Regions from separate parts of the Streptomyces sp. NBC_01460 genome, predicted to be linked through region 2. Evidence: riboswitches for the same ligand, from Rfam matches in the RefSeq annotation. Region 2 holds a riboswitch; the other holds the start of a gene.
The links. Region 2 has a riboswitch for thiamine pyrophosphate ahead of OG488_RS11795 (purine-cytosine permease family protein). Riboswitches for the same ligand answer to the same signal wherever they lie in the genome.
Positions count from the first base shown of each region.

Region 1: it holds a riboswitch for thiamine pyrophosphate, as region 2 does, so the genes downstream of both, thiO (glycine oxidase ThiO) here and OG488_RS11795 (purine-cytosine permease family protein) in region 2, are expected to answer to the same signal.

Region 1 covers NZ_CP109473.1:2,200,553-2,207,516, forward strand. Annotated here, with positions in the region: gene metF (methylenetetrahydrofolate reductase [NAD(P)H]) at 1-134, opposite strand, end outside; gene thiE (thiamine phosphate synthase) at 251-901, opposite strand; gene OG488_RS09790 (Rv2175c family DNA-binding protein) at 1,073-1,438, opposite strand; gene OG488_RS09795 (NAD(P)/FAD-dependent oxidoreductase) at 1,501-2,739, opposite strand; gene OG488_RS09800 (hypothetical protein) at 2,768-3,109, opposite strand; TPP riboswitch at 3,161-3,273, shown strand; gene thiO (glycine oxidase ThiO) at 3,271-4,491, shown strand; gene thiS (sulfur carrier protein ThiS) at 4,488-4,718, shown strand; gene OG488_RS09815 (thiazole synthase) at 4,721-5,515, shown strand; gene pknB (Stk1 family PASTA domain-containing Ser/Thr kinase) at 5,641-6,964, shown strand, end outside.
Region 2 covers NZ_CP109473.1:2,637,647-2,644,610, reverse strand. Annotated here, with positions in the region: gene aroC (chorismate synthase) at 1-1,111, shown strand, start outside; gene OG488_RS11805 (alkene reductase) at 1,327-2,454, shown strand; gene OG488_RS11800 (glycoside hydrolase family 76 protein) at 2,751-3,929, opposite strand; TPP riboswitch at 4,117-4,210, shown strand; gene OG488_RS11795 (purine-cytosine permease family protein) at 4,201-5,616, shown strand; gene OG488_RS11790 (LPFR motif small protein) at 5,792-5,920, opposite strand; gene OG488_RS11785 (TIGR03557 family F420-dependent LLM class oxidoreductase) at 6,129-6,964, shown strand, end outside.

The sequences.
Region 1 (6,964 bases), 440 kb from region 2:
TTCCAGAGATTCCGTTCGCCCTTCTCGGTCTTGGGCGCCCAGAACTCGAACGAGAACGACGTCTCGCCGGTCGCGAGCAGCTCACGCACGGTGCGCGCGTGATCTGTCCTGGTGGAAGGTGTGCCAAGGGCCATACTGGGAGGTTAACCAGGGCCCGGCGGTACCCCAACCACACAGACCGGATTGACCGGAATGAGGCGGATTTTGTCCACCCCTCGGACAGTCGCCCGACAGCCGCGGGCCGCCCGCCTCAGAGCGCGCGTTCCCGGACGCGCCGCGCGAGCGAGGCGGCGGCCGCGGCCGGGTCGTCCGCCTCGGTGATCGCCCGGACGACGACGACCCGGCGCGCGCCGGCGTCCAGCACCTCGTCGAGGTTGCCCGCGTCGATGCCGCCGATGGCGAACCAGGGCCTCGTCGTGGCCAGCGAGGCGGCGTGGCGCACGAGGCCGAGGCCCGGGGCGTGCCGGCCGGGCTTGGTCGGGGTGGGCCAGCAGGGACCCGTGCAGAAGTAGTCGACGCCCTCCTGGGCGGCGGCCGCGTCGACCTCGGCCTCGGCGTGGGTGGAGCGGCCGATCACCACGTCGCCGCCGACGACACCGCGGGCGGCGGGCACGGGCAGGTCGCCCTGGCCGAGGTGGAGCACGTCGGAGCCGATGGCGTGGGCGACGTCGGCCCGGTCGTTCACCGCGAGGAGCGCGCCGTGGCGCTTGCAGGCGTCGGCGAGGACCGCGAGGTGCTCGAGCTCCTCGGCGGCCTCCATGCCCTTGTCGCGCAGCTGCACGATGTCCACCCCGCCGGACAGCACGGCGTCGAGGAACTCGGGGAGGTCACCCTGCCGCTTGCGGGCGTCCGTGCACAGGTAGAGCCGGGCGCCGGAGAGCTGGGCGCGAGGTGTGGGCATGAGAGGTGTGGGCATGAGTGGTGTCCCCCGTCGGTAGGTCGATGTCCTGGTGCGGCGACGCGTCGCACGGCGCACACCGTGTACGTGGGTGAGGCGCCGCGCCTGCGGACACCGGTAACGCGGAGTGCGGGCCGTGTGTGCCACGGCCCGCACCCGCTCACGGCTCTCCGGTCAGACGGCGAGCGCCTGGGCCCGGCGCTTCACCTCCGTACCGCGATTCTCGCTCAGGGCCTGCGCGGGCGTGCCGGGCAGGGTCGGGTCGGGGGTGAAGAGCCAGTCCAGCATCTCTTCGTCGTTGTAGCCGTCGTCCCTCAGGAGCGTCAGGGTCCCTGCGAGACCCTTGACCACCTTGTCGCCGTCGATGAAGGCGGCAGGCACCTGAAGCGCCCGGTTCTCACCACGTCGTACGGCGATGAGCTGGCCTTCCTTGACCAGCTGCCGTACGCGCGTCACCTCGACATCGAGCATTTCCGCGATGTCGGGAAGGTGGAGCCAGGCGGGGACGAGAGCATCGATCTTTGCGTCAATCTCGGTCACAAGGACAAGCGTGCCATCCCGGACCGACAGTCGGTACCCGGGCCGGGCGCACGAGGCCGCGCCTACCCCTGGAGCGCCGTCGATTTCAGCGGTACGGAGGAGTCGGCGGCCCGCACCCGGTCGATCCGCGCGCCCGCCTCGACGAGCTTGCGCCCCTGCGCCAGGTCGCGCGGCCGGCCGACGGCCAGCACCGCCACCAGGACCCCCTGGCGCAGCCAGCAGACCGTCCAGGAGGGGTCCGCCGGGTCGCCCCGCCACAGCAGGGTGTCCGCGCCGGCGTGATGGCCGGCGTACTGCACGAAGCGCCCGAACTGCTCGGACCAGAAGTAGGGCACCGGGTCGTAGGGCCCGGCCGCTCCGTCCGCGAGGGTGGCGGCGACCGTCCGGGGTCCCTGGAGGGCGTTGTCCCAGTGGTGGACCAGCAGCCGCTCCCCGTAGCGGGCGGACGGGAAGGAGGCGCAGTCGCCCACCGCGTACACGTCGGGCAGCGAGGAGCGCAGGGAGCTGTCGGCGGTGACCGAGCCGTCCGGGCCGAGCGCGATGCCCGAGTCCGCGAGCCAGGCGGTGGCGGGCCGGGCCCCGATGCCCACGACCACCGCTCCCGCGGGGATCACCCGGCCGTCCGCCAGGTGGACGGCGCCCTGCTCGACGCGGGCGACCCGGGCCCCGGTGAGGAGTTCGGCCCCGCTCTCGGCGTACCAGGCGGCCATCGGGGCGGCTACCTCGGCGGGCATGGTGCCGGCGAGGGGACGGCCGGCGGCCTCGACGACGGTGACCGCGCATCCGGCCGCGCGCGCCGCCGTGGCGAACTCGGCGCCGATCCAGCCCGCTCCGACGACGACCACGTCGTGCTGCCGCTCAAGGACGGGCCGCAGCCGCGCGGCGTCGTCGAGGGTGCGCAGCAGGTGCACGCCGGGCACGCCCTCGGTGCCGGGCAGACCGATGGGTTCCGCTCCCGTGGCGATGACCAGCGCGTCGTAGGCGACGGGCCCCTCCGCGGTGTCCAGTTCGTGCGCGCCGGCGCGCAGGCCGTCCACGTCGAGCCCGAGGCGCAGGGTGATGCCCAGCGCCTCGAAGTCGACGTCGAAGGCGGAGTCCTCGGCCTTCCCCAGCAGGACCGCCTTGGACAGGGGCGGCCTGTCGTAGGGCTGGTGCGGTTCGGCGCCGATGAGGGTGACCGGTCCCGTGAAGCCCTGGTCGCGCAGGGCCACGGCCGTCTGCACACCGGCCATGCCCGCGCCCACGATCACGACCCCGCGCGACGGGTGTCCCGCTGCCTCGTCCTGTGTCTGCTCGCTCACCCGTCCACCCTAGTCACCTGACGTGAAGTCAGTGGGTGAGCTCCTCCACCACGCTCGTCCCGCTCCCCCGCTGGGACTCCCACTCCCATTTCTCGTCCAGACGGACGCGGCCGTCGGACAGGTCCGTGACGGTCGATACGCAGTGTCCGGAGGAGGTGGTCCCGTCCCGCTTCAACTGGACGTAACGGAAGTCCAGGGTGTCCGCGTCCCGGGTGCCGACGAGATGCCCGCGGACGACGTCGCCGCCCTCGTACTCGGCCCAGATCCGGCCGTCCCGCTCGTGGTACGTGAAACGGGTCCGGGTGCCGACCTGGCCGGGGGCCTGGTCGGCGACCGGCGAGAGGACGAGTCCGTCGAGCGAACGGGCCACGGGTACGGCTCCCTTACCGGCTGCGGCGGGTGGGGTCTAGGCTGGCCACCGTAAGACACTCGCGGGAGTCCGGACGCACCGGGCTGAGAGGGAGGCTGGCCGGCCTCCGACCGTACGAACCTGATCCGGGTCATGCCGGCGAAGGGAGGGGCTGGACGCCCATGCGCATCTCCGCAGACAGTTCCGACGTCCTGGTCGTCGGGGGCGGCATCATCGGGCTGGTGACCGCCTGGCGGTCCGCCCAGCGCGGCCTGGCGACCACGCTGGCCGACCCCGACCCCGGCGGCGGGGCCGCCCGGGTGGCGGCCGGGATGCTGGCCGCCGTCACCGAGCTCCACTACGGCGAGCAGATGCTGCTCGGCCTCAACGTGGCCTCCGCGGCGCGCTATCCGGAGTTCGTGCGCGAGCTGGAGGAGGCGAGCGGGCAGGAGACCGGTTTCCGGGCCTGCGGCACGCTCTCCGTCGCGCTGGACTCCGACGACCGCGCCCACCTGCGGGAGCTGCACGCCCTGCAGCGGCGTTCGGGGCTGGAGTCCGAGTGGCTCACCGGCCGCGAGTGCCGGCGCCTGGAGCCGATGCTCGCGCCCGGCGTGCGCGGCGGGCTCCGCGTCGACGGGGACCACCAGGTGGATCCCCGGCGGCTGGCCTCGGCCCTGGTGACGGCGTGCGAGCGGGCCGGGGTGGTGTTCCGCCGGGCCTGGGTCCAGCGGCTCTCCGTCACGGGCGGCCGTGCGACGGGCGCCGTGCTGGCGGACGGTACGGAGCTGGCCGCCGGCCAGGTGGTGCTCGCCGGGGGCAGCCTGAGCGGCCGGCTTGAGGGAATACCCGAGGCGGTCGTGCCCCCCGTACGCCCGGTCAAGGGGCAGGTCCTGCGGCTGACGGTTCCTCCGGCGTACGCCCCCTTCCTCAGCAGGACCGTGCGGGCCGTCGTGCGCGGCAGCCACGTCTACCTGGTGCCGCGGGCCAACGGTGAGCTGGTGGTCGGCGCGACGACGGAGGAGCTGGGCTGGGACACCACCGTCACCGCGGGCGGGGTCTACGAGCTGCTGCGGGACGCCCACGAACTGGTGCCCGGCATCACCGAACTGCCGCTGACCGAGACCCGGGCCGGTCTGCGGCCCGCCTCCCCGGACAACGCGCCGCTGCTGGGCCCCACGGCACTGGCCGGCCTCCACCTCGCCACCGGGCACCACCGCAACGGGGTGCTGCTGACCCCCGTCACCGGAGACGTGATGGCCCACGTGCTCACCACCGGTGAGCTGCCCGAGCTGGGCCGCCCCTTCGCGCCACGCCGCTTCGCCCCGGCCACGGCCGCTCCGGAGCACCCCCAGGCCCCCTCCCCCGAAGAGACCGCCCCCGCGCCGCAGGAGCAGACCGCATGACACAGCCAGCGCCCTCCGCCGATCCCGTCCGGGTCTCCGTCAACGGGGAACACCGCACCGTCCCCGCCGGCACCGCGCTGGACACCCTGGTCGCGGCGCTGACCCGGGCTCCCTCGGGGGTCGCCGCAGCGGTCAACGAGGCCGTCGTCCCGCGCGGCCAGTGGTCCGCCACCGCGCTCCTCGACGGCGACCGCGTCGAGGTCCTCACCGCCGTCCAGGGAGGCTGACCATGTCCGACGACCTCTTCACGCTGGGATCCACCGCCTTCTCGTCCCGTCTGATCATGGGAACCGGCGGGGCGCCCAGCCTCGACGTGCTGGAACGCTCCCTGATCGCCTCCGGCACGGAGCTGACGACCGTGGCGATGCGCCGGCTCGACCCGACCGTGCAGGGTTCGGTGCTCTCCGTCCTGGAGCGCCTCTCCATCCAGGTCCTGCCGAACACCGCGGGCTGTTTCACCGCCGGTGAGGCCGTGCTGACGGCCCGGCTGGCCAGGGAGGCGCTGGGCACCGACTGGATCAAGCTGGAGGTGGTGGCCGACGAGCGGACGCTGCTGCCCGATCCGGTCGAGCTGCTGGACGCCGCCGAGATCCTCGTCGACGACGGCTTCACGGTCCTGCCGTACACCAGCGACGACCCGGTCGTGGCCCGCAAGCTCCAGGACGTGGGCTGCGCGGCGATCATGCCGCTGGGCTCACCCATCGGTTCCGGGCTCGGCATCCGCAACCCCCACAACTTCCAGCTGATCGTCGAGCAGGCCGAGGTCCCCGTGATCCTGGACGCCGGCGCGGGGACCGCGTCGGACGCGGCGCTGGCGATGGAGCTGGGCTGTGCCGCTGTGATGCTCGCCTCGGCGGTGACCCGGGCGCAGGAGCCCGAGCTGATGGCCGCGGCGATGCGGCACGCGGTGGACGGCGGGCGGCTCGCACACCGGGCGGGACGCATCCCGCGGCGTCATTTCGCCGAAGCGTCCTCCCCGGTGGAGGGCCGCGCGGTGCTGGACCCGGAGCGTCCGGCCTTCTGATCCGGACACCCGCGGGCTTCCCCCGGTCACAGCACGTGCATGCCCCTGTCACGGCTCCGCACCGGATCGGCCACCGGGAACCCTGGGCCATCCGTGGTGTCCGTGGCAGCTCGTAGACTCGCCCCGTGGACACGACCCTCCAGGACCCCTTGGTCGGGCAGCTGCTCGACGGCCGCTATCGCATCGATGCGCGCATCGCCGTCGGCGGCATGGCCACGGTCTACCGGGCCGTGGACACCCGGCTCGACCGGGTGCTCGCCCTCAAGGTGATGCACCCGGCGCTGGCGACCGACGCCGCGTTCGTCGAGCGCTTCATCCGCGAGGCCAAGTCCGTCGCCCGGCTCGCCCACCCCAACGTGGTGGGCGTCTTCGACCAGGGCGCCCAGGGCGCGTACGTCTACCTGGCGATGGAGTACGTCGCCGGGTGCACCCTGCGCGACGTCCTGCGCGAGCGCGGCGCGCTGCAGCCCCGTGCCGCTCTGGACATCCTCGAACCGGTACTGGCCGCCCTCGGCGCCGCGCACCGTGCGGGCTTCGTCCACCGCGACATGAAGCCGGAGAACGTCCTGATAGGGGACGACGGCCGGGTGAAGGTCGCGGACTTCGGTCTCGTGCGCGCGGTCGGCACCGCCACGGACACCATCGGCTCGCTGCTGGGCACGGTCTCCTACCTCGCCCCGGAGCAGATCGAGCAGGGCACGGCCGACACCCGGTCCGACGTCTACGCCTGCGGTGTGGTGCTCTACGAGATGCTGACCGGCGGGAAGCCCCACGCCGGGGACACCGCCGCCCAGGTCATCTACCAGCACCTCAACGAGGACGTCCCCGCGCCGTCCGGTGCCGTCCCGGGCCTGGCCGCCGGTCTCGACGACCTGGTGGCCGCCGCCACGGCGCGCGACCCCGAGCTGCGTCCGGCCGACGCGGTGGCCCTCCTCGCGAGTTCCCGCGAGATACGCGCGGGCCTCACCGAGGAGCAGCTCGACGCGGTGCCCCCGCAGGCGATCGCGGAGTCGCACGACGCCGGCGAGGACCGCACGAGCGTGATCCCCCGGGTGATCCCGGCCGGCCAGGGCACCGCGCACCACACCAGCCGGCTGGAGATGCCTCCGGCCGGGCCCCGGGAGCCGGGGCGTGCGCGGCGGTCCTTCGCGGTCCGCGGCCGGCGGGGGGCGGCCGCCGTGCTCGTCGCCGTCCTGCTGGTCCTGGGGCTCGGAGCGGGTGTCTGGTACATCAACTCCGGGCAGTTCACCCGGGTCCCCTCGCTCCTGGGCCAGACCCAGAGCGCCGCCGAGCGGCGGCTCTCGGACGAGGGCCTCGATCTGAAGGGCGTCGACCGCGCCTACAGCGACACCGTGGAGCGCGGCACGGTGATCAGCAGCGATCCGGGCTCCGGTGAGCGGATCCGGGGCAACGACGCGGTGCGGCTGGTGATCTCGCGCGGCCCGGAGA
Region 2 (6,964 bases):
CGCGGGTGTGCCCGTCACCACCGGCATGGTGGCGGACCATCTCGCCAGGCGGCGTCTGGGTCATGGGCGCGGTGCGCGGATGAAGTTCGAGCGTGACGAGGTGACCCTGCTCGGTGGCGTACGCCATGGGCTGACCATGGGCTCGCCGATCGCTGTGATGGTGGGCAACACCGAGTGGCCCAAGTGGCAGCAGGTCATGTCGGCCGACCCGGTGGACCCCGCGGTGCCGGCCGAGTCCGCGCGCAACGCGCCGCTGACCCGGCCGCGCCCGGGCCACGCCGACCTGGCGGGGATGCAGAAGTACGGGTTCGACGAGGCCCGGCCGGTGCTGGAGCGTGCCAGCGCCCGGGAGACGGCGGCGCGCGTCGCGCTCGGCGCGGTGGCTCGCTCGTACCTGAAGGAGACGGCCGGCATCGACGTCCTCTCGCACGTCGTCGAACTCGCGTCGGTGCGGGCCCCGCACGGCCTGCACCCCAGGCCCACCGATGTGGCAGGGCTGGACGCGGACCCGGTGCGCTGCCTGGACGCGGACGCGTCGAAGGGGATGGTCGCGGAGATCGACCAGGCTCGCAAGGACGGTGAGACCCTCGGTGGCGTGGTCGAGGTGCTGGCGTACGGCGTACCGGTGGGCCTCGGGTCGCACGTCCACTGGGACCGGCGTCTGGACGCCCGGCTGGCCGCCGCGCTGATGGGCATCCAGGCGATCAAAGGCGTGGAGGTCGGTGACGGCTTCGAGCTGGCCCGCGTTCCGGGTTCCCGGGCCCATGACGAGATCGTCGCCACCGACGAGGGCATCCGGCGGGCGTCCGGCCGCTCGGGCGGCACGGAGGGCGGCGTGTCCACGGGCGAACTGCTGCGCGTACGGGCCGCGATGAAGCCGATCGCGACCGTACCCCGCGCACTGGCCACCGTCGACGTCGCCACGGGCGAGGCGGCGAAGGCGCACCACCAGCGCTCCGACGTGTGCGCGGTGCCGGCCGCCGGGATCGTCGCCGAGGCCATGGTCGCGCTGGTCCTGGCGGACGCGGTGGCGGAGAAGTTCGGCGGTGACTCCGTCACGGAGACCCGTCGCAACGTCCGGTCCTACCTCGACAGCCTGCACATTCGCTGAGCCGGGCGGGACGGGGCGGCCGTGCCCCCGCCCGTCCCGGCCGGCCGAGCCGCGCGGTTACCTTTCTTCTTCGTGCTCGTTCTGTTTCGTGATGCGTAAGTGGGCAGTCGACAAAGAGGGAGAGAGTCGCGTGAGCGCCGACGAGTGCCGTGCCGAAGGCTCCCCACGGCGCCTTGTCGGCGCCCGTCAGCCCCGATGACGAGGAGAAACGCACGATGGGCACGATCCAGTCGACGGTGCTTGACCAGCCACTGCTGCGGCCGGCGGACTTAGGAGACTTCCAGCTGCCCAACCGGGTGGTGATGGCCCCGACCACGCGGGCCCGCGCCGCCAACGACGGCCTGGTGCCGACCGAGATGCACGCGGCCTACTACGGCCAGCGGGCCAGCGCCGGACTGATCATCACGGAGGGGACGTGGGTCAGCGACCGGGCGATCGGCTTCATCAACGTTCCCGGCATCTACAGCCAGGAGCAGCTCGCCGGATGGCGGCAGGTCACCGACCTCGTGCACACGCTCGGCGGCCGCATCGTGCTGCAACTCTGGCACACGGGCGCGGCATCGCACCCCGATCACCTCGGAGGCGATCTGCCGGCCGGGCCGTCGCCGGTCAACCCTCATGAGATGTCCTTCACCCCGAGCGGGTTCAAGGAGACCGTCACCCCGCGGGAGATGACGACCGCGGACATCGAGAGCACGATCGCGGCCTTCGGCACCGCTTCGGCGAACGCACGCAGTGCCGGCTTCGACGGCGTCGAGGTGCACGCCATCGGCTCCTTCCTGATCCCGCAGTTCCTCAACCCGCGGCTGAACCACCGCACCGACGGCTACGGCACGAACCGCGCCGGCCGACGGCGCCTGCTGCTCGAGATCGTCGACGCGGCAGCCGCCGCCTGGGACGGGCGGCGCGTCGGCGTCCGTCTGTCGCCCTTCTGGACCTCCGGTGACCTCTTCACCGCCGACGACGAGACGCTCGCCGACTACGACGAACTCGTCACGGAGCTGAGCGACCGCCCGGTGGCGTACCTGCACCTTCGGGGACCCGCCCAGGCCGCGCCCGGAGACGCCCCCGACTTCGGCGCGTTCGCGCGCTACCGGAAGCGTTTCGACGGCCCCTTGATCGCGAACCACGGCTTCGACCGCGAGTCCGGGAACGCCGTCATCGAGTCCGGGAACGCCGACGCGGTGTCGTTCGCCACGCACTTCATCGCCAACCCCGATCTGGTCACGCGGTTCGCCATGCACCGGGATCTGGCGACCGGCGACCCCGACACGTACTACGCCGGTGAGGCGGACGGCTATGTCGACTACCCCATGAGCGGCTGGCAGGACGACTCCCGGTAGCCGCCCTCCGTCCCCCGACGATCGGACGACCCCTGACACCCAACGTCTCCGACGGGGAGTCAGGCGTCATCCTCGCCTCCACCGAGGGCGGTGGTCACAGGACAGCGCCTGGTCCGGGCAGCCGGCGGACGCGGCGGCGTCCGCGGGTTTCGGACGGGTCCACGGACGGACGGGGCGACGAGCCCTTCGCGGGGAGGACGGGGACGACGCCGACGGGCGCCGTCCCCGGGCATTCGATCAGATGTCCGCCCCCACGCGCGGGGCGATATCCCTCGGGCCGCGGCGCGACGGCCGGCTCAGTAGAGCGTCCGCCAGGCGCCGCGCGGCCAGGCCAGTACCGCGAAGATCTGCGTGGCGGCGGCCTGTTCGATGGCCTGGGTGGTCCCGCTGTCGTCGAAACGCATCAGGCCGGTGGAGCCGTCCCGACGCTCGGACCAGAGGTGGTCCGCGTAGTCGGCCATCGCCCGCCGGTAGACGGATCCGCCGGTCTCCGACTCCAGCAGCAGCAGGTTCTTGAAGAAGATCGAGTTGAAGAAGACGGGCTGGGTCAGCAGCCGCCCCTCGGTCACGAAGTGCGTGTACGCGGCCTCGGCCGTACGCCGGGCCTGGCTCAGGTGGCTGCGGTCACCGGTCGCCCTGTACAGGAGGACGCCGACGCCGACCGGGACGCCCTGGTTGTAGGACCAGACGGTCCGGTCGACCACGCCGGCCAGGTCGAGGCTGTCCCAGTAGAGGCCCTCGGGGGTCCGCAGATGGGTGTTGGTCCAGTCGTAGAAGCGCCTGGAGGACTCCAGGTAGCGGGACCTGCCGGTGATCTGGTGCAGGCGCAGGCCCAGTTGGGCGCCGGGCATGTTGGAGACGGTGTTGCGGCTGTGGTTCCAGTCGGCCTGCGTCCAGAAGACCCCGCCGGGGGCGGGATGGCCCAGGTCGGTGTCCCAGCCCGACTCGACCAGCGCGAAGACCTCCTCCGCGCGACGGAGCGCGGCCCGGTCGCCGGTCTGCAGGTGGAGCTGGGACTTGGCCAGTCCCACCCACTCGTTGTCGTCGTAGAACATGTCGCCGCCCCCGCCGTGCGGGGCGACCGGGTAGGAGTCGTAGCCGGGGAGACCGGTGGTGCCGCCCGAGGGATTCCAGTACAGCTCCTGCGCCTCGGCGCGGACGGCCAGGGCCGGTGCGTAGCGGCGGTCCACGAAGGCCAGGTCGAGGGCGGCGACGTGGACCTGGGAGAGCGGCCATTCGTAGGAGTACGGGCGGTCGTCGGCGGCGGCCGGGTACTGCTCGCGTACGAGCCCCGTGCCGTCGGCCGTGTCGAAGTACTTCTTCAGGGCGTCGTAGGTGACGCGCGCACGGGAGAGGGAGCGGGAAGGGGACAGTGCGTGAGCGGGGGCCGCTGCGGGCGCTTCGGTGGTGGTCGCGGCGGCCAGTGCGGCGAGAGAGGCACCGAGGACCTGACGGCGTGAGGGGGACCAGCGCATACGGGGCTCTCCTGTTCGAGGTGCGGGGTGCGGCCTGGCACATGGAACCTGACAACGTTGTCACGGAGAGATGGGGGCGTCAACGGCCAGGACGGGCCAGGGCGATCCGTGTGTCCCGCTCCGAGGACCCCTCGCGTCCTCACCCCGCCGACCGGGCCCGGGCGGCCGCCCGGCTATCCTGACCGCCGAACCGGACACGGGGTGCCCCGCGCGGGGCTGAGAACACACCCGTCGAACCTGAACCAGCTCGTACTGGCGGAGGGATGTCTTCATGCCGTTGTCGCATGCCCAGGACGACCGTGGGGTCGCGGGGCCGTCGGCCCCGGACCCGCGACCCGCTTTCGGGGGCCGCATGCCCACCGCCCCCGGTGACCTGCGGATCGAGACGCACGGGATAGCCCCCGTTCCCGAGGACCGGCGGTACGGCGGCCCCGGCCGGCTGTTCACCGTCTGGTTCGCCCCCAACCTGACCATGACCGGCGTCTTCACCGGCACCGTGGGCATCGCCCTGGGGCTGGACTTCGCCACGGCGCTCGTCGCCGTCGTGCTCGGCACGCTCGTGGGTGCGGTGCCCACCGCGTACCTCGGCACCTGGGGCAGTCGGACCGGCGTCGGTCAACTTCCGCTCGCGCGACTGGCGTTCGGGCGGGGCGTCGTGCTGCCCGGGGCCTTGCAGTGGCTGTCCTCGATCGCCTGGGACGCGCTGATCGGCCTGTTCGGCGGGGACGCTCTGGCCCAGCTGTTCGGCTGGCCCTTCTGGCTCGGCGTGCTGGTCATGATGGCCGCCCAGGGCGCGCTCGGCGTGCTGGGGTACGAGGCGATCCACCGGCTCCAGACGGTGATGACGTTCGCCCTCGCCGCCGCCTTCGCCGTGCTCTCCGTCAAGCTGCTGGACGGCGTCCACCCCACCGCCTCGGGCACCGTGCACGGCGCCGACCGGGCGGGCGCCTTCGTCCTGACGTGCACGATCGCCCTGAGCCTGGCGCTGTCGTGGGCCCCGTACGCGAGCGACTTCAGCCGTTATCTGCCGGCCGCCACCTCTCGGCCGCGCATGTTCTGGTGCACGCTGCTGGGAATCAGCCTCTCCTTCGTGGCCGTCCAGGCGCTCGGCCTGTGGGGCGCATCCGTCCTCACCGACCAGACGGCGCGCGGGGTCGACACCCTTCTGGGCGGCGGGGCGCTCGGGGCGTTCGGTCTCCTCGCCGTGGCGCTGGCCGCGCTGTGCAGCAACGCCATGAACGACTACAGCGGTTCCCTGGCGCTGCAGACGATGGGGGTACGCCTGCCGCGCCCCGTCGCGGCCGCGCTCGCCGCCGCGCTCGGCTTCCCGCTCGTGCTGTGGATGCACGCGGCCGACACCACGGCGCGCTTCCAGAACGTACTGCTCCTGGTCGGCTACTGGATCCCCGGCTTCGTAGCGATCGTGGCCGTCGACTGGGTGGTGCGGGCCAGGGCCCGGAACGGCGCACCGATCGACCTCGCCGCCGAGCGCGCCCTCGACCGGCCGTGGTGGCCGGCGCTCACCGCCTTCGTGGCCGCCTTCGCCGCGGCCGTACCGTTCATGAGCACCGGCCTGTACGTGGGCCCGGCGGCGGAGGCCCTGCACGGAGCGGACCTCGCCTACGGAGTGGCGTTCCTCGTGGCCCTGTCCGTCTACACCCCGCTGCGCCTGCGCCGCCGCTCCTGACCCGGCGGCGGGGCCGCCCCCGTCCGGATGCCTCCGCGTGCTGAAGGAGCCAGGAGAGGCGATCGTGGGGCCATGGTCTGCACTGCGAGCGGCCCTGGCCGGCTCGGCCAGGACATGCACGAAGCCCCGGCAGGCTCGGTGAGCCGGCCGGGGCGTTCGTCGGAGGGAGAGCTGGTCAGTGGTGGCCGTGCGCGGTGTCGGAGGCTCCGCCGAAGAGCCGCGCGACGGCGCGGAAAGGCAGGGTGACGACGGTGGCGATGGCCCCGCCGATGGATCGGAGAACGTCTGCGATCGCCTTCAGCATGTGTTTCCTCCCTCTGGATGCCCGCGGCGCTGAACGCCGCGATGTGCTCGTGACAACCGCGTGCCCGCTCGGGCGGCGAGGAAACACATCGACGTTCACGGCGTCCCTACAGGCCGCCCGGGGGCGCGCACGGACGCCATGAGGACCGCCTGACGCAGGCGCCGGGGTAGGCGGACTGAACGCCCTCGACACGAGAAGTGAGGAACGCATGGAAATCGGATACAAGCTGGCCGCCGAAGCGTTCGGTCCGGCAGAACTCGTGCGGCAGGCGGTTCTCGCCGAGCAGGCGGGCTTCGACTTCGTCGAGATCAGCGATCACTATCTCCCCTGGCTCGACAACCAGGGACATTCGCCGTTCGCGTGGACGGTGCTGGGAAGCATCGCGGCCAGGACCTCCAGGATCGGGCTGGCCACCGGTGTCACCTGCCCCACCGTGCGCTACCACCCGGCGGTCATCGCTCAGGCGGCCGCGACCCTCGCGCTGTTGTCGGACGGCCGCTTCGTCCTGGGTGTGGGCTCGGGCGAGCGCCTGAACGAGCACGTCGTCGGAGCGGGCTTCCCCGACGCGGTCAGCACACGTCACGAGACGCTCAGGGAAGCCCTGGAGATCATCCGGCTGCTGTGGAGCGGTGGATACCGGTCCTACGAGGGCAAGCACCTACGTCTGGAGGACGCCCGGGTCTTCGACCTCCCCGACGAGCTGCCCCTGATCGCGGTGGCCGCCAGCGGCAAGGTGTCGACACGGATCGCCGCGGAACTGGGCGACGGGCTGTTCGCCACCGAGGACAAGCCGGAGATCGTCCGGAGCTACCGTGCCGCGGGCGGCGACGGGCCGTGCTACGCCGAGGTTCCGATGGCCTGGGCCCCCGACGAGCACACCGCGGCGCAGGCCGCCCTGGAGACGTCGCGCTGGGCCGTGACCGGGTGGAAGGTCATGAGCGAGCTCCCCAATCCGGTCAACTTCGACGCGGCGACCGCGACGGTCCGTGAACAGGACATCCTGGAGAAGTTCGCGTGCGGCCCCGACCCCGCCCGCTACACCGA